One region of the Paenibacillus sp. J31P13 genome, then DNA from elsewhere that is predicted to be linked to it. Evidence: riboswitches for the same ligand, from Rfam matches in the RefSeq annotation. Region 1 holds a riboswitch; each other region holds the start of a gene.
What was found. Region 1 has a riboswitch for cyclic di-AMP ahead of AC0YOD_RS15930 (hypothetical protein). Riboswitches for the same ligand answer to the same signal wherever they lie in the genome.

Region 1 (10,512 bases):
GAATGGACAAATCACCATCTTGCAGTCTTTTCATTGCCTTTACAATGACTCTCGTCCGTCTTGAGAAGTGAATGATGGTGAAATAGGTTAAGGACATGGCCCCAATGATACAAATACTAGTCATTAAGAGCAAAATATTTCGTAGTCCGGTCAGATCATCTTTTATTTCCGATTTGGGAATGACACCAGCGATCCAAAATCCGAACCGATTTGTCGTTTGTAAATTAACATAAGACTCTTCTTCAAACTGCGCAATAGAGGATACGGAGCTGAGCTGTGCAGTATAGGGATAATTTTTACCATAATGACGCCCGGAGGAATCGAAAATGACCTTGCCTTCAGGCGTTAGTACGACTACATAACCCTTCATTTTAATCGCGTTATTCTCGAATGATTGGTATATGCCATCAGAGTTGTAATCGATAATGAGGCTTCCGACATTTTCGAGTGAGTTTAAGCTCGTGATGTTGCTTATCGTCGTAATGCTTCTGTCTGTGAGGATATATTGACTTAGAGCAGCCTGAAAGTCGGTATCGACCTGATAGTAGTGTTGATCCGTTTTCGTCAGCACGTAAAGAAAGTTCTTCTTCGCGCTATAAAGTGAGATTGAGCGGATATCTGGATTGTTTTTTTGCTGCATTCTCATAAAGGATGTGATATCCCGCGTCCGGACGCTGGTATTGCTGTACTGAACGAGGCGGTCATCCAAATATTGCGAGAAGTTGTTATGCAAGAAGGAATTAACTTCTACATGCATGGCATTTGATTCGTAAATTTGTTGGACAATTTCCTGTGAAATGGCGTATTTCACATCCAGATCATTATTAATGCTCGTTAAAATCTGCTTGTTTAAATTAGATTCCTTCTCTACCTGCGCATTCAAAAGATACGTATAAACAAAGCCGGATAAGGTCGCCAACGATAGAATCGTGATAATGGAATAGATCATCAATATTTTATTAAACAACTTCCTTCTGAAATGCTCTCTGTAGAAATTGACTAGTTTTTTCATGTCGATAATTCTCCTATGTTATATGATCTCTGAAATAGGACAGCTTCATAAAAAAACCAATTTTGTTCAAGTTAAGACTACCATAAAGGCACAAATTAAGAGCCTGTATAAAGTACGATTCTTTGTTTTATCCATTAAATATTTGATTATTCCGCTTTTGTAAGCGCTTAAAATCCATTAGATTTAATGTACATCCAATATATAAGTGCTAAGGGGGACAACATGGTGGGTCTGGTACGCTGGCTTAAACTTGTAGGGCGCAATAAGGCTTTATTGTTGATGGTTCTTCCAGGGACTATATGGTTTTTTCTCTTTAGTTATTTACCGATGCCGGGAGCGATTATCGCCTTCAAAGATTACAGGTTCAGCGGTGAAGGTTTTTTGGCCAGTATTCTACAGAGCGATTGGGTTGGTTTTAAAAACTTTGAGTTTCTATTTAAGACGGAGGATGCGTATATCATTGTCCGCAACACACTCCTATATAACTCGGTCTTCATTATTCTGGGTACGACTCTATCTGTATTTGTGGCAATTGTCATTCATGAGATATCGAATAAGAAGCTGGCTAAATTGTACCAGACAGGCATGTTTCTACCGCATTTCCTTTCCTGGGTTATCGTTAGCTACTTTGTGTTCAGCTTTCTAAGCGTCGATAAAGGGGTTATGAATCAGGTGCTGACTTCCTTTGGCGCGGATCCGGTGTACTGGTATTCCGAAATAAAGAATTGGCCTTATATTCTAACCTTCGTTCATTTGTGGAAGGGCGTTGGATATGGCAGCGTCATCTATTTAGCGGCAGTTGTCGGGATAGATAAATCTTATTTTGAAGCGGCGATGATTGACGGAGCAAACAAATGGCAGCAAATTTGGAAAATAACGCTTCCGATGATAAAACCTATTATCATTATCATGTTCATCCTTGCAATCGGCGGCATATTCAGAGCAGATTTCGGGCTATTCTATCAGGTTCCGCGAGATACAGGATCACTCTATCCTGTAACGAACGTTATTGATACCTTTGTATACCGGGGACTTAAGGTGACCGGGAATATTGGGATGAGTACAGCGGCTGGCTTGTATCAAGCCGTAGTTGGATTTGTGCTTGTTCTTGTAACCAATTATATCGTAAGAAAAATAAATAAAGAACAAGCCTTGTTCTAGGGGAAAAGGGGGGAACTCGATGGAAAACGGTACAGTTATGGAGCAGCAAAGAGGAAGACCAACGAAGCGGAATAAGTTGCGCAACATTCATCAATTACCGCCCCTTTGGAATGCTTTAGCCAATCTGGCTATGGGATTATTCTCCCTTTCTTGTGTCTATCCTTTTCTGTTTGTAATCGTCCTATCCTTTACGGATGAGAAGACGCTTGCTGTGAACGGTTACAGCATCTTTCCGGATAAATGGTCTGTTGATGCATACACCTACCTTTTTAAAACGGGAGATCAGCTTTTCCGCTCCTATGGCGTTACCATATTTATTACCGTAGTTGGAGCGTTGCTTACGGTAGCTCTCGTATCGCTTTATGCGTATGCGATCTCACGAAGCTATTTTCATTTTCGAGGATTCTTTTCCTTCATCGCTTTCTTCACTATGCTTTTCGGCGGCGGACTAGTACCTTCCTACATCGTTGTGTCACAAGTGCTGCATCTAAAGGACACATTAGGAGCCTTGATTCTTCCTATGGCGATGAGTGCTTTCTCAATTTTGATCATGCGCACATTTTTTAAAACGATGGTGCCAGATGCGATTATCGAATCCGGTAAAATGGATGGAGCCAGTGAATTTCGCGTTTTCTTCTACCTTGTGCTTCCGATATCACTTCCGGGTCTTGCCACAATCGGTTTATTCAGTGTTCTAGGCTATTGGAATGATTGGTTTAATGCGCTGCTCTATATCGATAGTGCAAAGCTGCTTCCGCTGCAATCTTTATTGATGAAGGTGGAGACGAATATTCAATTCATTTTGCAAAATTCCAATGTTGCTGGTGGGTTGGATCGATCAGCGGTTTCAAAATCACTGCCAGCTGAAACGACAAGGATGGCAATGGTTGTCCTTGCGACCATACCGATCGTGCTGGCTTATCCTTTCTTTCAGCGTTATTTCGTGCAAGGGCTTACGATTGGAGCCGTCAAGGAGTAGGATATCATGCTGTATGAGCTGTAAAGTTTCTATGATTAGGGTGTGGTATCCAAATGGCGGATGCAACACTTTAACATATAGGTACCAGAAAAAGGAGGAATACAGAAATGATAAAAAGAAAAAGCTTACTTATCGTTCTATCCTTTATGCTGTCCATGGTTCTCGTTCTTGCCGGTTGTTCGACTAACAAGAACAATACTGGGACTAACAAAGCTGCTGAAACCGGGGAGGGGAACGCCAAGGTAGAGAAAGAGAAAGAAAAAGAGAAGCCAGCTACATTAGTATGGTATACCATCGCGGGACCCCAAAAGGATTTAGACAAAGTAGTAGCAGAAGCAAATAAATATCTTATCGAAAAAATCAATACAAAAATTGATCTAAAGCTGATTGACTGGGGCGATTATAACCAAAAAATGCAGGTGATTGCCGCATCAGGGGAGCCGTTCGACATAGCCTTTACTTCTTCTTGGGCCTTCAACTATGTGGAAGGAGCAAGAAAAGGATATTTCTTAGAACTGGATGATTTAATTGAGCAATATGGTCAAGGAATCAAAGAGGTATTGAATCCAGCCTTCCTCGAAGGCTCCAAAATTAATGGTCATAACTATGGAATTCCAACGAATAAAGAGCTGCCAGCGCAAGCCGTTTGGCGTTTTAACAAAGTGCTTGTCGATAAATATAATTTAAATGTTTCGGAAGCAACGACGCTTGAGAGTTTAGAGCCGATGCTGAAAAAAATAAAAGAAAACGAACCGGATGTATATCCGATTCAAACGAATATCGGTCCATTCCTTCCCTATGATTTTGCGCTGGAAGGCATTCCGGTCGGGGTATCTTTGAATGCGACAGATTTCAAAATGGTGAATGTATGGGATACACCTGAAGCAAAACAAACGTTCGAAACGATGCACAAATACTATGAAGCCGGCTATTTGCCTCCAGACGTTTCTACGAAACAAGGAAATGATCATGAAGCGACTGGGAAATGGTTGGTAGATAAGCAGCATACGGTTCCTTTCGCAGATAATCTTTGGTCAGATAATATGCAATATCCGATTATTTCTACGCCAATTCACGAGCCAATGGTTTTCAACTGGTCTGTAACGGGCTCTCTGCAAGCGATCTCAGCAAAGACAAAATATCCAAAGCAAGCGATGGAATTTTTGAATCTTCTTAATACGGATACTTATCTTCGCAACTTGATAAACAATGGAGTCGAGGGGGTACACTATAAGAGGCTGACTGCGGATACGTATGAGCCGATTCCTGATTCAGGCTATGGAATGGCTGCGTTTACGCTTGGGAACATGTTCCTTCTTGACAAGCTGCAGTCTGATCCTGCGGATAAATGGGAGCAGTACAAAATATTTAATGATAAATCGACGAATGCACCGCTGCTTGGGTTCCAGTTCGATCCATCTAAGGTGATGACGGAGATCGCAAATGTAAAAAATGCGGTTGATGAGTTTGGTCCTGCGCTTAATACAGGCTCTGTTGATCCGGCTAAAATTTTGCCAAAAGCGATTGAGAAGCTGAATGCGCAGGGTCTTGATAAAATTATTGCAGAAGCCCAGACACAGCTGGATGAATGGCTTGCAAGCAATAAGAAATAAGAAATAAGAAACAAAGCACCGCCAGACAAACAAAAAAACAAAGCTTGGCTCATAATGAGACCAAGCTTTGTTTTTTGTTTATATGTTATTCCTGATGATTAGAAGCCTCGTTAGAGGATTGATTTTGATTTTGCTCAAATACCTCAGCCGCTTCTTCAGCAGAAAACTCGGTATCAAATTTACCTGCGAGAGGTAATTTATTTAGTTTAGTCGTTTGTACTTCTGCTTTTGTTGGTTCGTTTTGTTCTTGGGACACTTTGGCACCTCCTTCTCTTAAAATGACAACGATCATAGCCTTCCACGCGCAGCTGGTTTTCATGTATGGATTTACAGATTTAAAGGAAAAACACGCCAATCCAGCTTAAGGATTGGCGTGTTTTAATGCTTTTTAGGCGTTAGGTTTATTTGTTGGCACCCTTATTCGGAAACTGAACGAGGACACAGGCATCTACCGCATCCCATTTAACCTCCGCGCCAAAGGCTTCTGCAATAAATCGTACCGGTATGAAGGTTCGGCCTCCATGAGAGGTGGCTGCTGCGGGCATTTGTATCGTCTTTCCGTTTAATACGGCTGACTTGTCATATACTTTCATTTGGAGCACTTGATCTCCATAAGTAACTTTAATCTGATCGTTAGCGTATGCTACCTTTGCTCCAATGGATTCCATGAGAGCGCGGATCGGAACGAAGGTGACTCCATTTATTTGGATGGGACCGGGATTTGATGCGATGTAGGTTCCGTCCACCTTCAAGGACAATTGTCGACTTACAGGCTTAGCACTAATTTTGGTTGCTAATTTATCAGGTTTACCGTTATATGGCATATTGTGGCGATTGCCCCAAGTCCATACGATTCCATTTTTATCTAATGCCGTGCCGCTGTTTAAAGCGACAGCATGGACCTCAACGATATTTTTCAAGGCGGGAATTCGCTGCGGGGCTCCTTCTGTTCCGGCTGCTGCTCCCCACACCGACCCGTCTTTATTTAAGTACAAGGAATAGTATCCTTCATAACTTACACTGAACTGCTCAAAGGTTTCCTTAGGCAGCCCAGATACCAATCCTTTATCTGAAAGCAGAAGAACATCCCAGTGTGTCACAGCATCGCTGTCATAACCGACGAAATCGATTACAGGTGTGGTCGAATTAAAGGGAACCATTCCTAATTCAAAGACATAGGTATGGCCATAACGATTTAGCGTCTTTCCGTCTTTCTTTAGTACGATAAGGCTTTGATGCGAAGCCTTAATGGCTTTTACATTTTCTACAGCTAGCTTAGGTATGTTCGCTTGAACAATATCCTCTTCTGCTGCTTCACTCTCTAAGAAGCATAACTGCCCCTCTTTTCGTTCCTGAAAGTCAGGTCTCATAAGTGAAATCAAACAAGCGTTGCCCCATGCATACACTTGTCCCTTATCATTTAGAGCCATATTTGCAGGTCCAACGGCAATATCTCGTATATTTGATAATTCAACCAGTTGTTTCGGCTCCTCGCGGGAGTCCGTACTCCAGCTCCATACCTCACCGGATGAGGTCAGAGCAAGATTGCCTGCTACCCTTACCGCTCCTGCAATTCGCGGTCCTCTAATGGCGGGCTCGTCACCGTTCCCGATCCAAATCGTTCCGTCCTTTTGCAGTGCAGTGAAATAATCCTTATAGCTTCTATCGTCGATGTCAATAATACCCGTGAGTGGGAGTGACAAGATCGTTTGAGTTTTCGCGCCATACACCAAGGCAGGATTTCCTAATGCAAGTAAAGACACTAAGATGACCAGTAAAGAAATGGTCTTTTTCATTCTGAAGCACCTCATTTAACAGATATTGGATTACTTTATGTATAGACGTTACCCCTGTTAAAAGGTTGCTGAATCAGAACTTTCTTAGATTTAGAAAGAATAATAGGATTGTGAGTAATCCATAAGAATAGAGCTGGCAAAGAGCATTTCATTTCTTTCTTGATGATTCGTGTAGTCCTGCAGTCTTTGGTTTAAATCTAATAATGTACAGAGCGCAAGCTCTCTCCTTGTATGTCCCCACGCTTCATCACTTTCTTCTACATAATGTATAGCCTCTTCCAAAGTAAGACCTTTTAGATGTAAAAACACGGATGCCCAGCTAATCATGTCAAAATGGCATGGCAAGCTTGGTAACGAGTACTCTCCCCATCCATGTACGCCATCACTTGAAATTTTAAGCAGACCGCAATAGCAATGATCGCTATCCGAAGGGAGAGCGATTTGATGATCGTCATATCGAATGATCTCCATAGATCCAATCCGATGGGTCAATCTATCGTTGTTGGATTTGGTTACAGCGGGATAGCTCATAGCGATCACACACTCCTTGTTTATGGTTAATAATAATGAGGCCATAAAAGCAGCTTAGCTGTCGCAAGCAATCATACGTCCTTGCCTTATAGAAGTAAAACGTAGTTTAAGTGATGATTCGATCATATTTAGCCAAATTCGGTCATTGTAAACGGATACAACCCTGCAAAGCTTAAGCAATCCATGATTATAATTCCGAATGCTTTCATTTGCTTTTTGTTTTAGAAATAGTGAGAAAACGAGAGTATGATGGAGTAAATAGAAGAATGATATGGGTTTGGAGATGCAGAGTGTCAAACGGCGTGTAATTTGAGGCGGCGTCCTTCTTTACAAAATATTTCGATCGGCATATGATACGACTCAGATCATTCATTGCTTACAATGATTGTTAATTCATATCGCTTAATTTCCGCAAGGAAAGCGGGGGAACCAAACGATGATAAGTTTTCGATGTGAGAGTCGAATACAAGTCATTTGGGGTGAATCGTGAAGGAGAAATCCATGGTTATTTTCCTTCATGTAGGGCGACTCTCACCGTCCGAATCCGGCAGCTAACCTCGTAAGCGTCGCAGATGAGAGGATGATGAAGCTTGTGATCAATTGACCACAGGGGACACGGCCTCTGTGTTTTATGTCCTAAAATCATGTTATGGCGAATAGCCGCTGAATCACATGAGAGGATCTAGAAATAGAATCCTTTCAGTGAACGGGGGAACCAAACGAATTGATGACCAATGTGTTTTCAGTTCAGGGGTGAATCTTTACGGAAGTTGTAGATTTCCGTCAAGTAGGGCGACTCTTACGCCCGAATCCGTCAGCTAACCTCGTAAGCGTCTCAAGAGAGGCAACAATTCCGTGATTAGCTGTGGGTTTATTTACCCGCGTCTAAGAAGCTGAAGGAGAGCTTTCTCTTCCTACAGCTTCTTTTTTGTTGCCTGAAACGATATGGAGGAGTGCGGTCATGGTATCCCATGATGAATTTATTTTAGTATCAGCGCCAAATAAAGCTGGAGAGCAATTTATCAAAACACTTAAGATGAAGGGCTTGCCATTTGCAGCCCTTACAAATAATGAAACGGAAAAATCGCGGCTAAAGGACCTTGGGGTAGAACATGTTGTACCGCTGGATACTGCCGATCGCAGCAATTGGCATCTTCCTAAAATGCCGGTTGGAAAAGTCTTTATATTTGAAGTCAGTTTGCCGCTTTGCTGCAGATACATTCAAATATGTCGGTCTTGGACGGGAAAGCCCATTTACGTCATTACAGGCAGCATGAATTCCAGGCTCATCTATAAAGGATTAGGAGCCAGTTATGTCATTCATTCCAATAGCAGCGATGTTTCCTATCTGCTTCATGACAAGGAATAAAATCCGCTGAGGAGAAGGTCGAGGAGGAATAAATATGATGGATCTGTTTATGATTTGGGCATTGGCAGGAGCCTTTCTATTATTTTACGGTTTTCTGACTTGGTGCGGACGTGTCGTAGGTGACACAGGAGGAGAAAGCCAATGATTATCGTAATCGGGTTTACATGTCTTATCTTTTTGTATCTGGTCTACGCGCTCATTAATCCAGAGAAATTTTAATGAAGAGTTACCCAAATAGATAAAAATGATTTCGATGTCGGTTTTCCATTGGAAACCCTAGGGAGGAAATAAAATGGCAATTTTTCAAATGGCAGCGGTCATTCTGATCTTATGTTTGATCGTTAAGCCCTTGGGAACCTATATTTATCATATTTTTTCGAATGAGGCCAATTGGACGGACAAAATTTTTGGACCTATAGAGAAAGCATTTTACTTTTTGACCGGCTTAAAGAACCGTCCAGAAATGAACTGGAAAAAGTATACGCTTAGCTTAATATTGACCAACATCGTTCTGGTTGCCGTTAGTTATCTCATTTTAAGAAGCCAGAAGGTATTGCCGATCAACCCAAATGGAATCGACAATATGGAGTCCACGCTTTCTTTTAATACGGTGATCAGCTTTATGACGAATACGAATTTACAGCATTATAGCGGTGAAACAGGTTTGTCTTATTTTGCGCAGATGGCCGTTATTATGATGATGATGTTCACATCAGCTGCGACCGGCATTGTTGTCGCTATCGCATTCATACGAGGTTTGACTAGCAAAGGCAAGACGCTTGGCAACTTTTTCAGTGATTTCGTTAAAGCACACACTCGTTTGCTCATTCCTTTAGCTATCATCGTTACCTTATTATTGGTTGGTTTAAAAGTACCGCAAACGCTGGATTCAACGATTCAGGCTACGACGCTTGAAGGAGAGACGCAGCAAATTGCGATTGGTCCCGTTGCTTCACTTGTATCGATAAAACATTTGGGAACGAACGGTGGGGGATTTTTCGGCGTTAACTCCGCGCATCCTTTTGAAAATCCGTCTCCGCTGACGAATGTCATTGAAATATTATCGATGTGGTGTATTCCAGCCGCTCTGACCTATACGTTCGGTAGATTCGCCAAAAACCGTAAACAAGGCTGGGTTATTTTCAGCACGATGATGATCTTGTTTATCGCCTTTCTATCCATTATATACACCTCGGAAATGAGAGGTAATCCAGCCATGAATGCGCTTGGCATGGATGCTTCGCAGGGCAGTATGGAAGGGAAGGAAGTTCGGTTTGGGATAGCGCAATCCAGCTTGTTTACAACCGTAACGACTTCAGCCACTACAGGATCGGTTAACAACATGCATGATACATTGACGCCGCTTGGCGGACTTGTACCGTTAGCATTGATGATGCTGAACGTCGTATTCGGCGGTGATGGGGTCGGGCTCGTCAATATGCTCATGTACGCGATACTCGGCGTATTCCTATGCGGCTTGATGGTCGGTCGTACGCCTGAATTTTTGGGGAAAAAGATTGAGGCGCGCGAAATGAAGCTCATTGCCATCGCCATCTTGGCGCATCCGCTTATTATCTTAGTGCCAACAGCCATCGCATTCCTCACAGACCTCGGAAGTGGAGCCATTACGAATAGCGGATTCCATGGTATCTCGCAGGTGCTGTATGAATACACATCTTCGGCTGCAAACAATGGTTCCGGATTTGAAGGCTTGGCCGATAATACGTCATTCTGGAATGTTACGACAGGCTTAGTCATGCTGTTCGGCCGATATATTTCCATCATTGCTCTGCTTGGTGTTGCGGGCTCGTTAGTGTCAAAGCAGTGGGTGCCAGAAACGATAGGTACATTCCGTACAGACAATAAATTATTTGTGGGCATTTTGCTTGGGACCGTATTGATTATTGGGGCACTGACCTTCTTACCGGCAGTTGTGCTTGGTCCAATCGCAGAACACTTGACACTCCTTAAATAGAAGAGGTGAGGAAATGAATACAAACCGAAAAAGCATGATATCTTCGGATCTTATTAAAAAAGCGATTAAAGATAGC
Region 2 (10,512 bases), on a different contig from region 1:
TTAGTAGAAGCATGCCGCAGACTGTGGGACAACATTGTTTCCAAGCAAATGTATATCACGGGCGGTATCGGGTCGATGGCAGAGGGCGAAGCGTTCTCATTCGATTATGATCTGCCAAATGATACGGTTTATGCGGAAACCTGTGCCTCCATTGGTCTCATCTTTTTTGCACACCGTATGCTTCAGCTAGAGCCAAACAGCCGTTATGCAGACGTAATGGAGCGGGCTTTGTACAATACGGTTCTTGCCGGCATGTCACGTGACGGAAAGCATTTCTTCTATGTTAATCCTCTTGAGGTTTCGCCTGAGGTATGTGACGGACGGAATAAAAATTTTAAGCATGTTAAGCCAGTTCGTCAAGAATGGTTTGGCTGTGCGTGCTGCCCTCCGAATATTGCACGATTGCTGGCTTCATTGGGCGAGTATATGTATGCTGTTAGCGGTCAGACGATATATTCTCATTTGTATATTAGCGGAGAGGTTGAGCTTGCGATTAATAAAGCCAAAATAAAGCTTAATCAGCAAACGAGCATGCCGTGGGAAGGGACAGCACAGTATGAGATAACAATGGAGGAGCCTGTTACGTTTGAACTTGCGCTGCGGGTTCCGGATTGGGCATCCAAGGCAGCTGTAAAAGTAAATGGTGAAGTTTATGAGGTTACAGGTAAAATAGTTGACGGTTATGTAAGAATTAATCGGGAGTGGAATTCAGGTGACATGGCCCAAATTCAACTTGAAATGCCGATCTTGAGAGTAAGAAGCCATCCCCTTGTGAAACAAAATGCGGGTAAAGTTGCTTTGCAGCATGGACCGCTTGTTTATTGCATAGAGGAAGCTGATAACGGAGATCAGCTTCAGCAAATGCTTTTACCACAGGATGCTAAGCTAGAAGTATCCCATGTTAACAATCTTGTTGGAGGTATTAGGGTTATTACAGGGGAAGCGAAAAAACTGCATTTTGAAGAATGGGGTAATCAGCTTTACCGGTCGAATGGAAAACCAGCGCTGGAGCAGACCAGCTTAACCTTTATTCCTTATTATGCATGGGCGAATCGTGGAAAAGGCGAAATGAGCGTTTGGGTCAAGGAGCTATTGTAGTTGTAATTATTAATAGATAATTAAAAAAGGAAGATGCTGGATCTTTAATTTCCAGTCATCTTCCTTTTTTATTGACCTAATTCCAGTTTGTCTGTTATAGTATATGTATAACAGATATAGCGGAAAAGGTGGTGACCATGATCTTTATTAAAATCAATTTGGAATCGGATGTTCCGCTTTATACGCAATTGACGAATCAAATCATTGAAGGAATTGCGAGCGGATCACTTGCACGTGGAGAACCGTTGCCTTCCGTACGCTCACTCTCCTCGGATCTAGGTATTAATATGCATACCGTTAATAAAGCCTATACAGCTTTAAAGCAGGAGGGATACGTTGAGATTCATCGTCAGAAAGGTGTTGTTGTTCAGCGAGAACTTCCTGAAGCAGACGAAGCATTCTATCAGCAGTTGGAGGAAAAGATGAGACCGATCATCAGCGAGTCGATATGCCACAATGTAAGCGAGGAAGCGCTGCTGGATTTATGCCGCTCTATTTTCAAAAAAATACGTTCAGCTGGCGATGTGAGTTAGTTTTACACAACTTTCCAAAATAATCTGCTAATGAAAGGTTGGTCATATTAGATGGAACAATGGACTGTTTGGCTACTGCTCGTGACAATTTTTATTCCTATAAGCTTTGTATTTATTGCAACTCCATTTCTTACTAGACGAACGGAAAGCTTCGGTATTTCTGTTATAGAGGAAGTTTACTGGCATCAGGATGTTCGGCAGATGAGAAAAAAATATGCATTTCTTCTGACGGTTCTTCATGCGATTCTTTTTATTATCACTGCGGTAAGTCTGATCAAGCTTTCAGATGAGGGGCAAATTTCAATAGCGATTGGCGGTTATACGTGCGCAGTGATCGTGATATCCTTTGCTACGTATCTCTTCTTCCATTACAGGATGAAGAGAATGAAACGTGAACGGCAATGGGGAAGTCCCGTCATGCAGACTGTAGTTGTTGACACTTCATTTCGGCGAAGCAAGCTAACCGTATCTTCATACTGGTTTATTCCGCATATTTTGCTAGCCTTAGCGACACTGATCCTTGTTATTTCGTTTTATGATCAATTTCCGAATGAATTGATTCTTAAGTATGATTTTTCAGGAAACGCTACTCATGTAGTGGATAAATCTCTTTCAGCTTTACTATGGCCTATTGCTACTCAATTCATATTAATTGCTGTGTTCCTCTTTATTAACTACAGTATTGTCATCAGTAAGCAGCAGATTGATGTTGCAGATCCAGAAGCCTCACGTCAACGCAATATTATTTTCCGTCATAGCTGGTCCGTTTTTATTGTTGTTACTGGATTTTTCACGACACTCCTATTTTCATTTATTCCTCTAGCTCAGTTAATGAAGCTTAATCCGATTAGTATTCTAGTTGTATCCATGGTAGTTCCAGGTATGATTACGATTGGATCCATTTGGTTATCCATCCGTTTAGGTCAAGGAGGGAGTCGTATTCGTATTGAAGGAAGTGCAAGCGCGGTCGGAAGCGGGGTCTCCGATGATGATCGTTATTGGAAGCTTGGCGGCATTTACTACAATCCTGCTGACCCGGCTCTGTTCTTGGAGAAACGCTTTGGCATCGGCTGGACCATTAATTTTGGTCATAAGTTATCGTGGGTAATTATGGCTGCTCTCGTCGTTATCATCATCATTTCGATTCTGATGGGAGATTAAATAAAGCAACAGAACTAATCTGAACAATACTCTAATAGGTATCTCCTAATAAGTTTGGACACATATGTTTGAAAAATATACTGTTTACGTTCGTTAATGTGTGTTACAATTAAAAACGAACCAAAACAAACTTATTAGGAGGTTTTACCCCAATGGAAGTTCGTCACACAACAAACCCAACTGATGTAAAGCAATATACGACAGAGCGTCTTCGCAGCGAGTTTTTGATTGAGAGCTTGTTCCAGCCGGATCAAATTAAAATGACATATACGCACTATGACCGTATGATCGTAGGCGGTGCTAGTCCTATTAATGAAGCGCTTGAGCTTGCGGATCCGGAAACGTTGAAAACGGAATATTTTCTAGAGCGCCGCGAAATCGGTTTTCTTAACATTGGCGGACCTGCATCGATTTCCGTTGACGGTGAAACCTATGAATTGAATAAGTTAGATGTTCTATATGTAGGTAAAGGAAAACGTCAAGTACTGCTATCCAGCCTAGATAAATCAAACCCTGCTAAACTCTATTTCTGTTCCGCGCTTGCGCATGCAGAAATCGCTACTCGTAAAATGACAATGGAAGAAGCGAATCCAACTCATCTTGGCTCTCAAGAAACATCCAATGAGCGGATTCTTTATAAATATATTCATAATGACGGTATTCAAAGCTGTCAGCTCATGCTTGGCGTAACAAGTCTGAAAACAGGAAGTGTATGGAATACAATGCCGTCACATGTGCATGATCGCCGTATGGAAGCTTATCTGTATTTTGACATGAACGACGATGCGCGCGTATTCCATATGATGGGTGAGCCTTCCGAGACAAGACATCTTGTTGTAGCGAATGAACAAGCCATTATTTCACCGCCTTGGTCGATCCATTCTGGAGTGGGCACAAGCAACTATACGTTCTGCTGGTCAATGGCAGGCGAGAACTATACATTTACAGACATGGACGCAGTGCCTGCTAGCGAGCTAAAATAGAAGCAATCCCTACTGGAGGTGCTCCATGCTTGCTGCTGAAAGGCATCGAAAAATTATTGAGAAATTAGAACAGCTTGGCGCGGTTAAGGTTTCCGAGCTAAGTGAACAATTCGGAGTGACAGAAAAAACGATCCGTGAGGATTTAGAAAAGCTTGAAGAGAAAGGGCTTCTTAAACGTACGCATGGCGGGGCGGTTTCTGAAGTGAACGGTGAGGATAGCTTGTTTCCTCTACAGTTCCCCAATAGTAAACATGGGCAAGAAAAGTCAGCTATTGCTGCGCTTGCTCTTACCTGCATTGAGCCAAATGATATTATTGCACTTGATGCTGGGAGCACAACGCTAGAAATGGCGAAGCGCCTTCCAAATATACCGATAACGGTCCTAACGAATGATTTGCTAATTATTCGAGAGCTAACTGCGAAAGATCAAGTCAGACTTGTCGTGCCTGGAGGGTATCGCCATAATAATTTGCTTATCGGCGCCGAATCACAGGAGTGGATCAAACGTCTGAATGTTCACAAGTTGTTTCTATCTACGACGGGTATCCATTTGGAGTACGGTCTTACTATATTTACGGAAGAATTGACGAAGGTCAAACGGCTCTATATGGAAAATGCGAAAACGATTTATTGTCTTGCGGATCATAATAAATTCGACAAAGGCGCATTGATTACATTTGCGGGCTTGAATGAGATCCAATACATCATCACGGATGATGGCATTGAACCTGAGGTAGCAGCAAAGTATGAGGCAAACGGTCCTGTAATACTGAAAGCTGAGCTTCCGAATGGCTCAAATCGCAATAAAGGAAAGGTGTGAAAACATGAGTTTGTTCGATTTGACAGGGAAAATAGCTATCGTTACAGGCGCTGGGCGAGGTCTTGGAGCAGCTATTGCAATAGGGCTGGCACAAGCAGGCGCTGATGTAGCACTTGTTACAAATAGTACGCCTGCTGATAAAACGGCGGATCAGGTTCGTGCGTTTGGACGGAGAGCCATAACCATTCAGGCGGATATTTCCGATCGTACGAAGCTTTCATCCATCATTGACCGTACAGTTAATGAACTGGGACGAATTGATATCTTAGTAAATAATGCCGGAATTATTCGTCGCACACCTGCTGCTGAACATAGTTACGAGGATTGGCAGGATGTACTTGATGTCAATTTGAATTCTGTGTTCGTACTTTGTCAGCTTGCAGGCAAGCACATGATTCAGCAGGGCTCAGGAAAAATCATTAATGTGGCGTCCATGCTTACCTTCCAAGGCGGCATTAACGTACCTGGTTACACTTCAAGCAAGCATGCGGTTGCTGGACTAACAAAGGCGCTTGCGAGTGAGTGGGCGAGCAAAGGTCTGCAAGTGAACGCGATAGCGCCTGGCTATATGAGCACGGATAATACGGAAGCGCTTCGTGAGGATCCGGTTCGCAGCGCACAGATATTGCAGCGGATTCCAGCCGGACGCTGGGGAACGTCTGAGGACTTAATTGGTCCGGCAGTATTTTTGGCCTCTGCGGCTTCTGATTATATGAATGGTCATATTATGGCTGTTGACGGCGGCTGGCTAGTTAAGTAATGGGCATATTCAATTTTATTTAATAGGATAGGACTGTCTTGTTGCAGCTTTGGCTGCAGGAGGATAGTCCTTTCTTGTGTTCATAATCTGGAGATCAAATTAAAAAAGCCCTCCGGCATACTGAGGTTCAGGGGAACCAAAGAAACCGGAGCGGCTTTTTTGCTCGCGAAAATGTCTTAGAATAAAGAAATATAATTCACCGAGCGTTGTCGCAATACGAATTCTTCTGCATCGCGTTCAATAGGTATTTGTTCTTCTGGTCTTGTCGTTACTTGAGTGACGGCAGTAACAAACAATTCGAAAATACGTCCGTCTTGATCGGACTTGTCATACTGGAAATTTTGAAGCGGCGGAAGGGATACGTTACCAATAAATGAGATAAGGAGATCGCTGTAGCGATCTAAGTCAATGCTTTCCTCGGTATCTGCTACAAAAAGCTCGCTCCAACCATAGCCTTGATTGCTTGTTAATCGAAGACATACGCGAAAGCCTGCGGCATCAACTGCGATAGCGGGGATTACGAATAATTCAATTCTTGAGACGGATAAGGAAGGGGACTGATCGATGAAAAACGGTACATGGTTTTCAGATTGACAAAACATAAATAAACCTCTCCTTACTTCGCTTACGAGGTTAGCTGTCGGATTCGGGTTAGAGAGTATGCCCTACCAGGGTTACAAATTCCTGGATTCACCCCTTGCGAGCCGTGAATATCACGATCGCGTTGGATCCCCCGCTTTTTCATTTGAAAAATTCAGCGTGAATGTGGTTTGCCTTTAATTTTAAACGTATACGGTTTATTTGTAAACCCTACGATTAAATAAATGCATATAAATGTAAAAAGAAAAAAGCCCTAAACTGAGGAAGCTAGGGCTTTTTTACATCATTGAATAGCTGCTCAGTGGCTGGTCCAGGGGCGATCCAATCTTGCGACCATACTTGTATTTCCCGAATAATCGGCTCAAGTGCACGTCCTTTCGCCGTTAAAGAGTATTCTATACGTACAGGTATTTCGGGATAGACGTGTCGATCGACAATACCTTCACTCTCCAGATCTTTAAAACGTTCAGACAGCAGTCTGCCACTGATAGGCAATGCAGATTGAACAGCACAGAAGCGCTGAGGTCCAGACAATAATTGAAATATGATTAGGCCGGTCCAGCGTTTGCTAATGATATCCATTCCTTTTTGGAAACGGGGACAAAGGGCTGGTTGATCCATGCTTATCACCTCTCTTGATTTGAAATTAAGTATAACTCCAATAACTAATACATACAAGCAAACATGGATAATGTTAATTACTTGACTAACATTAGTTATGAAATTATAATTAGTTACAAATAGTAAGTGAAATAAGAGGAGCGATACTTATGAAACCTTTATTTCTAGCACATGGATCACCAATGCTCGCAGTCGAGCAAAATGAATATAGTCAGTTTCTTCAAAGAACAGGAGCAAGCTTAAAGCCCGAAGCGATTGTTATTTTTACTGCGCATTGGGAAACCGAGGCTGTTACGATCTCATCGAAGGATGATGAGTATGAAACCATATATGATTTTTACGGCTTTCCAGATGAGCTGTACCAAGTGAAATATCCAGCTAAAGGATCAACGAAGCTAGCAGCTGTTGTTGGTCAATTGCTTACAGCGAAAGGCATTGCGATCGCATATAATGAGGATCGGGGACTTGACCATGGCTCATGGACGCTCTTGAAGCATATGTTTCCAAAGGCTGACGTGCCTGTCGTTCAAATATCGGTCAATCCTTTCCGTTCCCCAGAGGATCAGTATGCGATCGGAGAGGCGCTTCAAAGCTTGACCGCTCAAAATATTCTGATTATCGGCAGCGGCGTAACCGTTCATAATTTGCGTGAAGTGAAGTGGGGTCAGAAAGAGCCTGAGAGCTGGGCTGTTGCGTTCGATGAGTGGCTCATTGATAAAATGAACAGCAAGGATATTCATTCCTTGTTACAATATGAAGGGCTGGCACCTCATGCCCGAAGAGCTGTACCGCGTACGGAGCACTTTGTTCCCCTATTTATTGCAATGGGCAGCGGGAACAGCGATTCTGCGCCAAAGGTCATTTATCGCAGTTATGAGTTTGGCACTTTGAGTTACTTGTCATTCGAATTTTGATATCCTATATATAAGAAGGTGAAGCAGCATGATGAAGCCCAATATTGCGGCCATTATTAAAGATAAGCTTAAATATACACAAAACGGCAATAAAGATATTTATGTGATTGGCCCTGTTAAGCTGCCGGTTGAGCTGGATGGAGAAACGAAAATATTCCATTGGTACAGCTGGCTTCAGAAGGAATCAGGCGAGAAGCAATCCGCAGAGCAGCTAGTTGAGGAGCTGAATGAGTTCCACTATGCTGATCTTCAACAATCCAGTGTTCTCGTGTATGGTGATTTCGAAAATAACGAGGATGCGCTTATTCGGATGCACAGCATCTGCCATACGGGCGATATATTTGGAAGCGCAAGATGTGATTGCGGCTTTCAATTGAAGCAATCCATGCGTTTAATTAGCGAGCATGGCACTGGCGCTCTATTTTATTTGGCAAATCATGAGGGTCGCGGAATTGGCTTGTTCAGCAAAGCAATTGCTTATTTGCTGCAAGAGGATGGTCTTGATACGGTTGATGCGAATACAGAGCTTGGTTTTGCGGATGATTCACGTGATTACGGCGATGCAATTGCGGTGTTGAAGCTGCTGCGTGCTTTGCCGGTGTCGATCATTACAAATAATCCACGTAAGGTAGATGCGCTTCGCAAATCTGGCTTAAGTGTTGCAGGCAGAGTGCCGCTTTGGGGAAATACCTCTGTTTATAATGAGAAATATATTGGTACGAAGAGAAATCGCTCGGGTCATTTTAAACAAGAATCCGATATGCAGGTAAGTATAAAATAAGGTAAGTAAAGCAAAAATAGAGATGATGGACGGCATAAGCTTAACCGAGCAGGGCGATTGCGGATTAATCGAATATAGCAAGCCTAAAAAGCTTGTAAACGCGCACCAATATTGGAAAAAATAAATATAGATGACATTAGAAAGTGTAATGTTGTTTCTGGTCTATGGCTATGATGGATTAACCCGTCATAGCTGCTTTTGCTTATGAAACCATGAAAAAAAAGCTGGATGGATATCGCTCACAAATGTGACAAAAAGGCTTGTGAAATAGCCAATATACGACAAAATTATTTTGCGTTCCTCCTCCTTTTCAAGTATGATGAGAAAAACTGAACTCATGTTCAAATTAAAGGAGTAACAACGCATGCATTCAAAAACAAGTCATTGTAAAATTGTTGATTGCACGATTCGCGATGGCGGACTCGTGAATAACTGGGATTTTAGTGTCGAGTTCGTTCAGCATTTGTACCAAAGCTTGAACGAAGCCGGCGTCGATTATATGGAAATCGGCTACAAAAACTCGCCAAAGCTTCTTAAAGGCGCCGAAAATGCAGGCCCTTGGCGTTTTCTGGACGACGATTTCTTGAAAAAAGTAATCCCGAACAAAGGCAACACAAAGCTTTCTGCACTGGTTGATATCGGCCGTGTTGATGAGAACGACATCTTGCCTCGCAGCGAGAGCATGCTCGACCTCATTCGCGTAGCTTGTTATATTCAAGATGTAGACAAGGCGTTGGAGCTTGTTAAAGTATTCCATGATCGCGGATACGAAACAACGCTTAACATTATGGCGCTTTCGAACGTAATGGAAAACCAGCTGATTCAAGCCTTTGAGTTGATCAATGACAGCGTGGTTGATGTTGTTTATGTTGTTGACTCATACGGAAGCCTGAAACCAAGAGACATGAGCTACCTTGTTGACAAGTTCCGTCAGTACCTTCCTAACAAACGTCTTGGTGTTCATGCGCATAACAATCTGCAGCTTGCTTTCGCCAACACCCTGCTTGCAGCAGAACATGGCGTTGAGCTTCTAGATGCATCCGTATACGGAATGGGCCGCGCTGCTGGTAACTGCAATACGGAGCTGCTAGTGTCTGAGCTTGAAAACACGAAATACAATGTTCGTCCTGTTCTTGATATGATCGAGAAGTTCATGGTACCTCTTCGTGAGAAGGAAGAATGGGGTTACATTATTCCTTACATGATTACAGGTATTTTGGATGAGCATCCTCGTTCTGCAATGGCGCTTCGTGATTCCGAAGACAAGGACAAAGCCGTAGAGTTCTACGATCGCCTTACAACACCTGAGGTTTCTGCACGCAAATAATAAGCGGAAATGACTTGTACCTCCCTTGGGCGGTGTGGTTTTTTTCTGTTAAACATAGAAGGGGCTGTGCCAACAGATAAGATAATCTGATGGCACAGCCCCTTTGCTTTATCTATACGTGATTTAATCCTCAAACAGCTCGCCATCACCGCGAATAGCTGCCGCTTGATGCGGTTCATTGGGATGGAAGTAGCCTCTGCCTCGAAAGCTTCGACCATTTGTTGCAGCGGCGACAAGATCGATTGCAATATCCTCGCTTTGCCCAAACCAAGCTAACAAAGCAGGGTCACTGACATCATTAATATCAATATACCAAAGTCTGTCTCCATAATCCGTAACGCGGACTAACTCCGCGGATGAGAAAGAAAGGTTTGCTGTTTGCTGTTGATACGTTATTTCTAGAGCTATGATTTCAAAAGTTTCCACGATGAAGTCCTCCTGTACAATTATTTATGCCTGTTCACCTTGAACCGTCCGTCTATCTTTATCCGATTGTAATGTTACTGATCCATTTATGCAACATTTGTAAACCAGAAAGCGTCAAAATTAAAAATACCAAAAAAAGGGGATAAAGGGATGGAGAAGGGTCATTCGTTCAAAGAGCCGAAAAAAAAGAGAATGGGCTCCAGCGTGTTCATTTGTATGTTTCTGACGATGATACTAGTGCTTAGTTCCTGTTCTTCTTCATCAAATCTAGCTTCTGAGAGTGGTCGAAAAACGGAAACGAAAAACAGCAACGCAGCAGCGGACAAAGCTATAACGGAGGAGTCGTCTGTTAGTTCCCATGAAAATCGTGTTCCGTCTATGAAAGAACCTGTCGAAGGGAAGAGTAGCGGCAAGCGCAGCTATCCCAATGCGGATGAAGAACAAACCGAACAGGCTGGACAGCTCACAGCAGGCGAGTGGGATGATCT
Region 3 (10,512 bases), on a different contig from region 1:
TCATAACCACGATATGCTCAAGCGGAAGCTTCCCCTCTAGGAGCTTCATGAGAATTGGAGTCGTTACATAGTAGGGAAGATTAGCGACTACACTCACGCCTGACAAGCCAGCAAATTGCTCAGCAAATAATTGCTTGAGATCAAGCTTCAGAATATCACCATGTATGACGGTTGTATGAGGCTCATCGGATAAAATATCACGCAATATCGGTATAAGGCGATTATCTATTTCGACTGCGGTTACGCTTCCCGCTTCAGCTGCAAGCCGCTGAGTAAGAGCACCAATACCGGGACCAATCTCCAGCGCGCCTTTTGTCTTATCCAGTTCAGCAGCTGCTACGATTTTGTTCAATATATTTTGGTCGATCAAAAAGTTTTGTCCCAAGCTCTTCTTGAAGGAGAATCCGTATTTTGCAATAATCTCTTTTGTCCGCTTAGGTGTTGCTACCTCTATTGCTGCGGCTTTGGCTCCAGCTGCTGCAGTACGCTGCTCTTCATGCTCTTGCTTGCTCATTCTGCTTTCACTCCCGTTCCTGTTCCATTTGACGCAGTGCCTCTATGAACTCTGCTTTTGAAATTCTGAAGCTTGTACAGCGTTTATAGAACTGCTTTCCATTCGCATATCCTATTCCTAATAGCTTGCCCATTTGCAGACGTCTATTAGAAGCATCCTCGTGCACGATTAAACCTGCTTCCATTAAGTCATCCCAGCTAATTTCGCCGACTTCATCTGGAGACTCTGTACGGAGCTCTGAGAGCGCCGTTCGAATAGCTTCTGGGCTTGCATTCTCAATACCGATATCACCCTTGTACAATGCTTTCTCTTGTGGCAAAAAAGCATGCTTACAGCCTGGCGCATGACGCGCAACAATTTTGCGAATGCGTTCACCTGCATGATCGGGGTCTGTAAATATAATAACGCCGCGACGTTCATTTGCGAGCGCAATCCGCCGCAGCACATCTTCACCGATAGCGGAGCCGTTTGTCTCTATCGTATCTGCTTCTACCGCGCGTTTAATCGCTACAGTATCGTCTTTACCTTCAACGACAATGATCTCTTTGATCATCAAGATCATTCCCCTCTGTTTAGATTCCCTTTTTCTGCATACGAACATACAAAAAGAAGAGGCATTGCCTCTCCTTATGATGGCATATTTAATTAAAAAATACGATAAAATGATAGCGTACCTCTAGATATTAGCTTGCAGTTGGTTTGTTCGGACCGAGAAGATAGACGGTTACGCCTTTCTTTCTGCCGAATTTATCTGCTGTTTTATTACTGTCAAAATAAACATCAATTTTATTGCCTTTGATAGCACTTCCCTTATCTTCAGCTCGCCGGAAGCCGACTCCCTCGATATAGACCCACCAACCGATAGGAATTACCTTAGGATCAACTGCGATGGTCCGTCCTTCATGCACACGTGTGCCAGAAGCCGTTACCCCGTATAAAGGATGCTTCTCACCTTTTCCTGTTGACTCTACACCTGCAGAGTAAGCAGTTAAAGTGACATTATTCAGTACCTTCTTCGCTTTAAAGGTTACACCGCTCTTCGTAAGCGTTGCAATGCTAGGCGACTTGTTCGAAAGAACCGTTACTTTAGGTTCTGCCTTCTTCGTTCCAACAGCAACAACCTGATCGACAGCAGCTGTCTCAACAACCTTGTTGACCATCTTCTTCGAGATAAGTACACCATCTTCATACTGCTTCACGATTTGCTCAACAATCAGACCTTCCTTACCATTTTGCACAAGCTTTTCTTTGCCTGCTTCAAGTGTAGGGTCTTCTTTCTTCACGATAGAGAACGGCATTGCACGTTCGGACTCGGACATCTTCGTGTCGACGCGTACAACCGTCACCGTTAACTCTGCATTTAATGCCGTATCTAGCGGTGGCATTATTTTATCTTGGTCTCGAATTGGAATATGTAATTCCTCGATCGCTGCCTGCACTGTTCTCTCTGTCGTGTACACTGTTGATGTCTTGCCATCAGCTTTCACAATTACCGGTATCGCTTGAGTTACCTCAATACGATCTCCGTCCTTTAATGCCGCATTAAGCGGTACGGACACCTCATCATGTGGTCCAATTGCGATAGCTTGTTCATCCAGTAGGCGTTGCAGGACCCATTGCTTTGTTTCCACAACGGTTTCTTGTCCGTTCACTACTACGGAGACGCTTTTGACAGCCGTTCCGTACAACAACACCAAAAACATGAAAGTCATAGCGATTGAGATAGTAGCACTCAAAAGAATCAAACGCAAGTTTTCACGCTTCCATCGCAATGCGAAAGACATGCTGGATGATCGTTTCCCATGGGTGTCCTTTACTTGGAATAGTCCCACTTCATCGGTCCTCCTTCATAGCCCCGCCGCCAAGTGTTACGCATGATACAACTGACGCGACTATAGTATATTGGCGTGCAAGCACGCAATCCAGAACATCTATCTATCTCGACACCCCCATCTTTCTATCCCTATGACGTCAAATTTTCGATTATTCGAAAATAAAAAGAAGCCGTCGACAGAGATCTGTTTCGTGGCTTCCCGGTAATAGATACACTGGGATACAGAAAAAGTGGATGCACGATTTTGATCACTCTCTATTTACGCTTACGAGGTTAGCTGACGGGTTCGGGCAAGAGAGCTGCCCTAAACGAAGCACAATGCTCATGGCAATGTCTCCGAAATTCACCCCTGAAGAATATCAAAATGCGGAACGATTTACCGCACCTGGTTCCCCCGCTCTCCGACTTGGAGATTAAGCGCGAACTGGAAATCCAATACAAAATTTAATAGCTCTGAGTTGAATCATAACCTCATCCGTGGTCAATTGTAAAGATACGATAAAAGACGATTTTAGCGAAAAAGCTGGTTAAACTCGGAAAAAATAAGCGATTATCGATATAAAAATTAGTTTTTACGCGATAAAGGTCTTATTTACTCTTGATATCTCTCGTTTTTATACAATACCAAAACATTTTTTACCGTTTTCAGTCGTTAATGCACCTATTTCTTCAACAGATTTGCCCAATAATTCGGCTACCGTCTCTGCGACTAGAGACACATAAGAGGACTCATTTCGCTTCCCTCGAAGGGGGTGCGGAGACAAATATGGAGCATCCGTTTCAATCAAAATTCGGTCCAGTGGAACCTGCTTCAAAACCTCTTTTGGCACCCTTGCATTTTTGAAGGTAACAGGACCTCCAAATGAAATATAAAAGTTCATATCGAGACATTGTTTTGCCGTTTCCCAGCTCCCTGAGAAGCAGTGCATAACGCCTCCAACCTGAGAGGCATTTTCTTCTCGAAGAATCCGAATAATATCCTCGTGCGCATCGCGATTATGAATGACAATCGGCTTATTCACCTTGTGAGCTAGACGGATTTGTTCACGGAAAACACGCTGCTGAACATCTTTTGGAGACGTGTCCCAGTGATAATCAAGACCAATTTCTCCGATAGCGACAACCTTCTCATGCGAGCACAACCGCTCTATCCACTCCAAATCCTCCGGGAGCATATCGATACTGTCTACGGGATGCCAGCCTACTGCTGCATAAATAAAATCGTATTTTTCGGCAAGAGCCATTGTAGTCGGAATCGTCTCACGATTAAATCCTATATTAAGCAAAAGATCTACGCCCGCTTCTCTAGCGCGTTTAATCACTTCATCCCGATCCTCATTAAAATTGGGCGAGTCCAAGTGCGTATGGGTGTCAAATAGTAATGTCATGTTGATGTCATGCTCCTTTAATTAAGTTTAAACAATTTCTTCATGGGCTCCGAAATCAAACCAATATTTTTTTTGAGCGGCTCAACTGGGAAGTAAAGATGATACTCTCCCTGATGCAAACCAGTAATAGAGCGAACAATGTCGGACTTAGCCGATATTTCGCTAATGTCATCCGTCCCATCTAACAACAAAATCGGCGCTTTTTCTTTCTTTTCGCCTTCTTTTTTATCTGGACGGTAGACGTCATATGGCAGATCAAATGGAAAATCAATTTCCATATGATAAGCAGGATTCATTCCTATAGAAGAGAAGCAATTTTTGATCTCATTTAATAGCGTTTCATCTGGGTTTTCAATCGTAATATATTGATATAATTTGCGATTTAGAAAACGATCACATAGATCACTCAATAGTGGATCACTTTCCTCTGCCCACTGAGCAAATACCGTCTGTATAAGCGCCTCATCCAGCTTTAAATAATCCCGTACCGTAATGGTATTTAGAAGAAGTCCCTCCAGCGATTTCGGTATCCAATTAAAGGTATAACCTTCGCTGTACAGCTCCTGAGCTCTACGAAAGATTTGTCGTAAAATAATCTCAGAACTTCTTGTTACGGGATGGAAATAAATCTGCCAATACATCTGATAACGAGACATCAGATAATGCTCAACAGCATGCATTCCACTTTCTTTCACAACAATTTTGCCCTTATGAGGCCGCAATACACGCAGAATTCTTTCCAAATCAAATGTACCGTAATTTACCCCCGTAAAATAAGCATCTCTAAGCAAGTAATCCATACGATCAGCGTCCATTTGACTAGAGATTAAGCTGATCACGATAGGCTTTGGATAGGTCCTCCGAATTACCGCTGCTACCTGCTCTGGGAAATCGGCTGAAACGGCACTTAACACATGATTAATTTCCGTATCGCCAAGAATGATTTTGCAGGTCCATTCCTCGTGATCCGTATCGAATACTTCCTCCAAAGAATGTGAGAACGGACCATGACCGACATCATGCAAAAGTGCGGCGCAAAGCGATACTAGTCGCTCCTCAAGCGGCCAATCCGGATACTTATGCCTTTCAAATTGTGAAATGATTTTTCGTGTTATTTCGTACACGCCAAGTGAATGTGAAAACCGGCTGTGCTCGGCCCCATGAAAGGTCAAATAAGAGGTTCCTAATTGACGGATTCTACGTAATCGCTGGAACTCTTTTGTATTAATCAAATCCCAAATCGTTTGGTCTTGCACATAGATATAATTATGTACCGGATCCTTAAAAACTTTTTCTTCCGTCAGCTGATTACTCATCGTCTCATCTCCTTTGTTCATATTTTCGACACAGAAATACAGGATAATGTCGAATAGTGTCGTAAATTAGTTTCCAAAATGTCGAAGCTGTTGTATCCTATTACAGAGTAGTATTAGCCTTATAACTAGTCAAATGTCGATGATATAGGCGATGTCAAGCAATAAATTAGGTTGACTATTATGGTAATCGTTGGTATTATAGTAATCACAAAACTACAAACTATGTCGAACGATGGCGAAACACATTTTGAGAGGGGCATTTATATATTATGATGAAATCTACTGGTATTGTTCGCAAGGTTGATGAATTGGGACGGGTAGTAATTCCGATCGAATTGCGTCGTACACTTGGTATTGGCGAAAAAGACGCTCTTGAAATCTATGTTGATGGCGAGCGCATCATGTTGAAAAAATACGAGCCTGCTTGTATCTTCTGTGGCAATGCAGAGAACGTTTCTTACTTTAAAGGTAAAATTGTTTGTCATGTTTGTTTGTCAGAAATGCCTACACCTGTGACAAAATAAATAAAATAAGTTATACTATATTTATTAACTTGTTAATTCTAACCTTTTTAATACTCCTTGTTGCCTTCCTGTGCTAGAACCCGGCCAGGAAGGTCTTTTTTTGCCTACATTTTGACTACCCTATGCCTCACCTAACGATTTACTTCATTGTATACATCCCGCTTTGACAATCCGCGATCCAATGCCGCTTTCTTAATCGCTTCCTTCCGATCGAATTGCTCCTCATAGTGTGCAACATGAGCTTCCATATCCAGCTCTGACCACCACGTTTCCGCTAGTGACTGTTCACCAGCAGATATTCCGTCAGCACCATCCACTACGATACAAAATTCACCTAGCGGCGCATGCTCTGCAAACCATTCGATACATTCAGAAACGCGTCCTCGGACCGCCTCTTCATGACGCTTTGTTAATTCTCTAACACATGCGATAGTTCGATCACCTAATACTTCTAGTAAAGCATCCAAAGTCTTCGTTATACGATGTGGAGATTCATAAAAAAGAAGCGAACCCTTCTGAGCTTTTAGGTCCTCCAGCCATTTCATCAAAGACTTGCGCTCGCGCGGTGGAAAGCCTGCGAAGAGAAAACGATCAGTAGGAAGACCTGACATAATAAGAGCGGATAATGCTGCGTTAGCGCCTGGGATCGGTATAACCGCTATATTATTTTCAATCGCTTCTTTGACAAGATCGGCACCTGGGTCCGAAATTGCAGGCAAACCGGCATCACTGACTAGCGCAATGGATTGTCCTTCAAGCAATAAGCGAATAAGCTCAGGTCCGCTTGCCCGTTTATTATGTTCATGATAGCTAATCGAACGTGTACTTATTTCAAAATGAGTAAGCAGCTTACGTGTTTGCCTCGTATCCTCAGCCGCAATAAGCTGCACCTCCTTTAGCGTCCGTATGGCGCGAAATGTCATATCTTCTAGATTGCCAATCGGCGTAGCCACTAAATATAAGCTGCCGACATTCTCATTTGATGCCTGAGAGAAGCTCTTCTGAATATTCAAACGATCTGCACCCCATTCTCATAAACCATTATCGGTGGAAGAAGCTTAATATCAGGCTTTCCATCTCGCATTGCTTCTATTAATATCATATTTGCTTCCGTATTTGCGTTGGGATGAACAAATTGAATACGCTTCGGTTCAAGCCGCCATTTACGCATCGTTTCGACTATATCAAGCAAGCGCGATGGACGATGCACCATGGATACCTTTCCACCAGGACGCACTAGTCTTGAACAAGCTTCAGCAACATCCTCAAGTGTACAATGGATTTCATGTCTCGCAATTGCATAATGTTGGTTCTCGTTTTGCTCACCTGCCGTTATCGGCATATAGGGAGGATTAACGGTAACGGCATCATAAACACCATTTCCAGCTTGCTTTGTATACAACTTCAGGTCCTGCTCTATAATCGTTATCTGTTCGTCCAATTTATTTAGCGCAACATTTCTTCTCGCCATATCTGCTAGTCGCGGTTGAATTTCTACTGCATCAATACGCGCATTCGTTCTATCTGACAGGAGCAGCGGTATAACACCGTTCCCTGTACATAAATCAACGATACGTCCATGCTTTGGCACACTAGCAAATCGAGACAGCAAAACCGCATCAAGCGAGAAGCTGAATACTTCACGACTTTGTATAATTTTGAGTCCTGATTCTGTCATTAAATCATCTAAACGTTCATTTTCTTTTAATAATTGTGTTTCTGACACGTTTTAAGCCGCTCCTTTTATTTAAACGATGTTCATTCCTATGAATCTTACTGTCATTATACAAAAAAATACCGCCCTTTGCGGCAAGGACGGCATGTCGATACGGATTCCATTATTTATTTAGAAAGGAAAGACAGAATAAACAGTCTCCCTCTGTCCGCAAATGCCCGTAATAAACGTTGCATATGTGGAATCCTTCGTGATACAGGCGTGTTAGATTGTCATGACCTTCCCCAATGGCAACGCCCGCTTCCGCTAAAGCATCCTCATTTAGTGATTTTGTCTCATGACTAACAGCAACTTGTGTCCCTTGAACTGGCGTGTGATCAACTTCACGCTCATGCTCTACTTCTTTCTTAAACAACTGACGCAACTGGTTGTTCTCTTCGCTAAGGCGCTTATTGTCTTCAAGCAGCTCTTTGACCTTCTGCTTCATCGCGCTAAGCTCCTTATGAAAAGTACCGACTTGCTTATCCAGTTCGTCCATCTTTAGAAATATATCTTTCTTCTCCAAGTTCCCACCCCAGAGCTTCATGCGTGAGCGTTAACTCACCCGTGAGAATCGCAATCTGCCGTTTATTTAATGACGACATCGTCCATCGATAGTTCTTTTGGTTTACCTGGTGTATCGAATAATTGCACATACACGCTTTTCGTGGACGTGTTAATGCCAGTTACTTTACCTTCGCCTAATGAGGTGACAACGAACTTGCCGATAGCCGGCAGCTCTTCACGAATACTTTCGTAATTGTCATGCTCGTATTTTAAGCAGCACATGAGACGTCCGCATAATCCAGAAATCTTTGTAGGATTGAGTGATAAGTTCTGATCCTTAGCCATCTTAATCGATACGGGCTCGAAATCACCCAGCCAAGAGGAACAGCATAACACTCGTCCGCATGGGCCTATACCGCCCAGCATCTTCGCTTCGTCTCGAACGCCTATTTGGCGGAGCTCGATTCTAGTACGGAACACACTGGCTAGGTCCTTAACTAGCTCACGGAAATCGACTCTGCCTTCTGCAGTAAAGTAGAAAATAATTTTATTCCGGTCAAAAGTAAACTCTACATCTACAAGCTTCATACGAAGCTGATGACCTTTAATCTTTTCAAGACAAGTGGCAAACGCATTTTTGGCTGCAATACGATTTTCATCGACGATATTAGCATCGACATCGCTTGCAATGCGAATCACTTTCTTAAGAGGAAGAACGACGTCTGATTCACCGACTTGCTTCTGTCCCACCACCACTTTACCATATTCGATTCCGCGTGCTGTTTCAACAATTACATATTGCTCCTTATCCACGGGTTGATCGACCGGATCAAAGTAATAGATCTTGCCCGCTTTCTTGAAGCGAACACCGACGACATTATACAAGAATTAGCCCTCCTGTAATCTTACCAATAGTTGCTCAAAAGCGAGTTGAGGCGTTACATTTGCTCGCATACGCTTGCTCGCTTCCAGCGTATGCTCTATACAGGACACCCAGCCTGCCAACGAACGATTAAAGGCGTGTTTGCCTATCCAATCTAACTGATCTATAAAAACGATGTTGTTCTGCCTTCCGGCCTGGAACTGTATCAAATCTTTAAACCATATAACTAATAATGACAACAGCAATTGAGTATGTTCAACCAAATCTGTCTTAAAAAGCTGTTGTCCAGCAGTGATCATCGCCGCGGTGAATCGGGTCAAACTCTCCTTACCCAATTGTATCACTAGATTTCTGATTTCTGCAAACTGATTCTGCTGGAGAAATTGTCTTGCACCATCCAAACCTGAACTTAAATGTACAACTGTACGCGCTAAGGTTGAAGGCGCTCCTTCGGCAATCAGTGTTTGCAGCATACTCTCAGGTGACATCGGCAAGAAAGGTACCCACTGTGTACGAGAGCGAATAGTAGGAAGTACCGCTTGTCCATTTTCGGTCAATAGTATGGCTACTACTGGCGATAATGGTTCTTCCAGAAATTTAAGCAAGCTATTAGCAGCTTGCAGGGTCATCTTATCTGCTTGCTCGATCATATATATTTTACGTTTCGTACCGCTGTTGCGGTAAGCAAAATCACGCTGCAGCTCACGTATTTGGTCTATTTTTATGGATTGACCATCAGGAGAAATGGTTGTTAGGTCTGTTTGATTGCCGTGCTCGAATTTACGGCACTCCAAACATTCACCACAAGAATCAACACCATCTGACGTACAGAATAATGCTTTGGCAAATTCGCGGGCCATAGCCATTCTGCCAGTACCCGAAGGTCCATTAAATAAATAAGCATGTGAGATCTTACCACTTTGCAGGGCATGCGTCAAAATACGCTGTGCCTTCCATTGTCCGGTAACTTGTTCAAGACTCATAACCGTTCCTAACCTTTCTTGCTCTCATTTCATTAAAATAACAAATTGATAAGCAATCCGCGTATCTCTCCAATTTTGTTCAACAAGTCTATTCTTCCCTGCTCGCTGTCCAATAAATCCTCTGCCATCGAAATGAGTGTCGAATCGATCTCATCGAGCAATTTATATCGCTTAATGCGGCCTCTTCGATCAAATCCTTTGACTTCCTTTAGAACGACGCCTCGTCTAATCGTGTCCTCTAAGAAATTTTTGACCATTTGGCGATAGAGCTTAAGCTCACGCACCGTCATTACTTTTGCCAAACGATCGCCTTGTTTTTGAATATCCTGCATTTTTTGCTGCAATTGCTCTTGTGTACGATCTGCATTTTGCTGAACCATGACATCAGCAAAACTTCTAGGCTGTACCAGTTTGGCTCCTGTATCGTTGTTTGCTCTATTTTGCCCCAATGGACGAAATCCTTGATCAATTTTCATCGCATGTCACGCCCATTCAAAAATGTTCAAACCGTTCCACAGGAATAACGAACACAGCCGCTCCCCCAACCTGCACTTCGACAGGGAAAGGAATATATGAATCTGTCGATCCACCCATAGGTGATACCGGAGTAACCAATTGATCACGCACTTTACAGTTCGCATTAATGACTTGGAGCACCTCATGTACTCTTTCGTCTTCAATACCTATCATAAAGGTTGTATTGCCTGCTTTCAGAAAACCACCCGTACTTGCCAGCTTCGTTGCTCTAAACCCTTCGCGCACCAGCGCATTCGATAATCGGTTGCTGTCTTTATCTTGAATAACCGCAATTACTAATTTCATCTTCATTCCCCCTTGACTACTATTAGA

Region 2: another riboswitch for cyclic di-AMP. It lies ahead of AC0YOD_RS18110 (hypothetical protein); the one in region 1 lies ahead of AC0YOD_RS15930 (hypothetical protein).
Region 3: another riboswitch for cyclic di-AMP. It lies ahead of AC0YOD_RS27345 (ubiquitin-like domain-containing protein); the one in region 1 lies ahead of AC0YOD_RS15930 (hypothetical protein).

The regions. Positions count from the first base shown of each region.
Region 1 is NZ_JBWDNR010000004.1:360,297-370,808, reverse strand. It holds gene AC0YOD_RS15965 (sensor histidine kinase) at 1-1,012, opposite strand, end outside; gene AC0YOD_RS15960 (ABC transporter permease) at 1,235-2,173, shown strand; gene AC0YOD_RS15955 (carbohydrate ABC transporter permease) at 2,193-3,152, shown strand; gene AC0YOD_RS15950 (ABC transporter substrate-binding protein) at 3,260-4,765, shown strand; gene AC0YOD_RS15945 (hypothetical protein) at 4,851-5,021, opposite strand; gene AC0YOD_RS15940 (stalk domain-containing protein) at 5,167-6,561, opposite strand; gene AC0YOD_RS15935 (hypothetical protein) at 6,652-7,092, opposite strand; cyclic di-AMP (ydaO/yuaA leader) riboswitch at 7,482-7,673, shown strand; cyclic di-AMP (ydaO/yuaA leader) riboswitch at 7,773-7,941, shown strand; gene AC0YOD_RS15930 (hypothetical protein) at 8,054-8,461, shown strand; gene kdpF (K(+)-transporting ATPase subunit F) at 8,603-8,680, shown strand; gene kdpA (potassium-transporting ATPase subunit KdpA) at 8,754-10,436, shown strand; gene kdpB (potassium-transporting ATPase subunit KdpB) at 10,450-10,512, shown strand, end outside.
Region 2 is NZ_JBWDNR010000005.1:180,291-190,802, forward strand. It holds gene AC0YOD_RS18080 (glycoside hydrolase family 127 protein) at 1-1,098, shown strand, start outside; gene AC0YOD_RS18085 (GntR family transcriptional regulator) at 1,239-1,631, shown strand; gene AC0YOD_RS18090 (DUF1648 domain-containing protein) at 1,683-2,792, shown strand; gene kduI (5-dehydro-4-deoxy-D-glucuronate isomerase) at 2,945-3,775, shown strand; gene AC0YOD_RS18100 (DeoR/GlpR family DNA-binding transcription regulator) at 3,801-4,595, shown strand; gene kduD (2-dehydro-3-deoxy-D-gluconate 5-dehydrogenase KduD) at 4,600-5,355, shown strand; gene AC0YOD_RS18110 (hypothetical protein) at 5,532-5,957, opposite strand; cyclic di-AMP (ydaO/yuaA leader) riboswitch at 5,963-6,125, opposite strand; gene AC0YOD_RS18115 (winged helix-turn-helix transcriptional regulator) at 6,223-6,576, opposite strand; gene AC0YOD_RS18120 (DODA-type extradiol aromatic ring-opening family dioxygenase) at 6,726-7,490, shown strand; gene AC0YOD_RS18125 (GTP cyclohydrolase II) at 7,519-8,271, shown strand; gene AC0YOD_RS18130 (aldolase catalytic domain-containing protein) at 8,636-9,598, shown strand; gene AC0YOD_RS18135 (hypothetical protein) at 9,722-10,024, opposite strand; gene AC0YOD_RS18140 (VWA domain-containing protein) at 10,175-10,512, shown strand, end outside.
Region 3 is NZ_JBWDNR010000016.1:3,863-14,374, reverse strand. It holds gene rsmA (16S rRNA (adenine(1518)-N(6)/adenine(1519)-N(6))-dimethyltransferase RsmA) at 1-514, opposite strand, end outside; gene rnmV (ribonuclease M5) at 522-1,067, opposite strand; gene AC0YOD_RS27345 (ubiquitin-like domain-containing protein) at 1,198-2,346, opposite strand; cyclic di-AMP (ydaO/yuaA leader) riboswitch at 2,595-2,778, opposite strand; gene AC0YOD_RS27340 (TatD family hydrolase) at 2,963-3,736, opposite strand; gene AC0YOD_RS27335 (HD domain-containing protein) at 3,754-5,052, opposite strand; gene AC0YOD_RS27330 (AbrB/MazE/SpoVT family DNA-binding domain-containing protein) at 5,322-5,576, shown strand; gene rsmI (16S rRNA (cytidine(1402)-2'-O)-methyltransferase) at 5,708-6,589, opposite strand; gene AC0YOD_RS27320 (tRNA1(Val) (adenine(37)-N6)-methyltransferase) at 6,586-7,254, opposite strand; gene AC0YOD_RS27315 (initiation-control protein YabA) at 7,415-7,816, opposite strand; gene AC0YOD_RS27310 (PSP1 domain-containing protein) at 7,879-8,682, opposite strand; gene holB (DNA polymerase III subunit delta') at 8,686-9,663, opposite strand; gene AC0YOD_RS27300 (YaaR family protein) at 9,696-10,139, opposite strand; gene AC0YOD_RS27295 (cyclic-di-AMP receptor) at 10,156-10,485, opposite strand.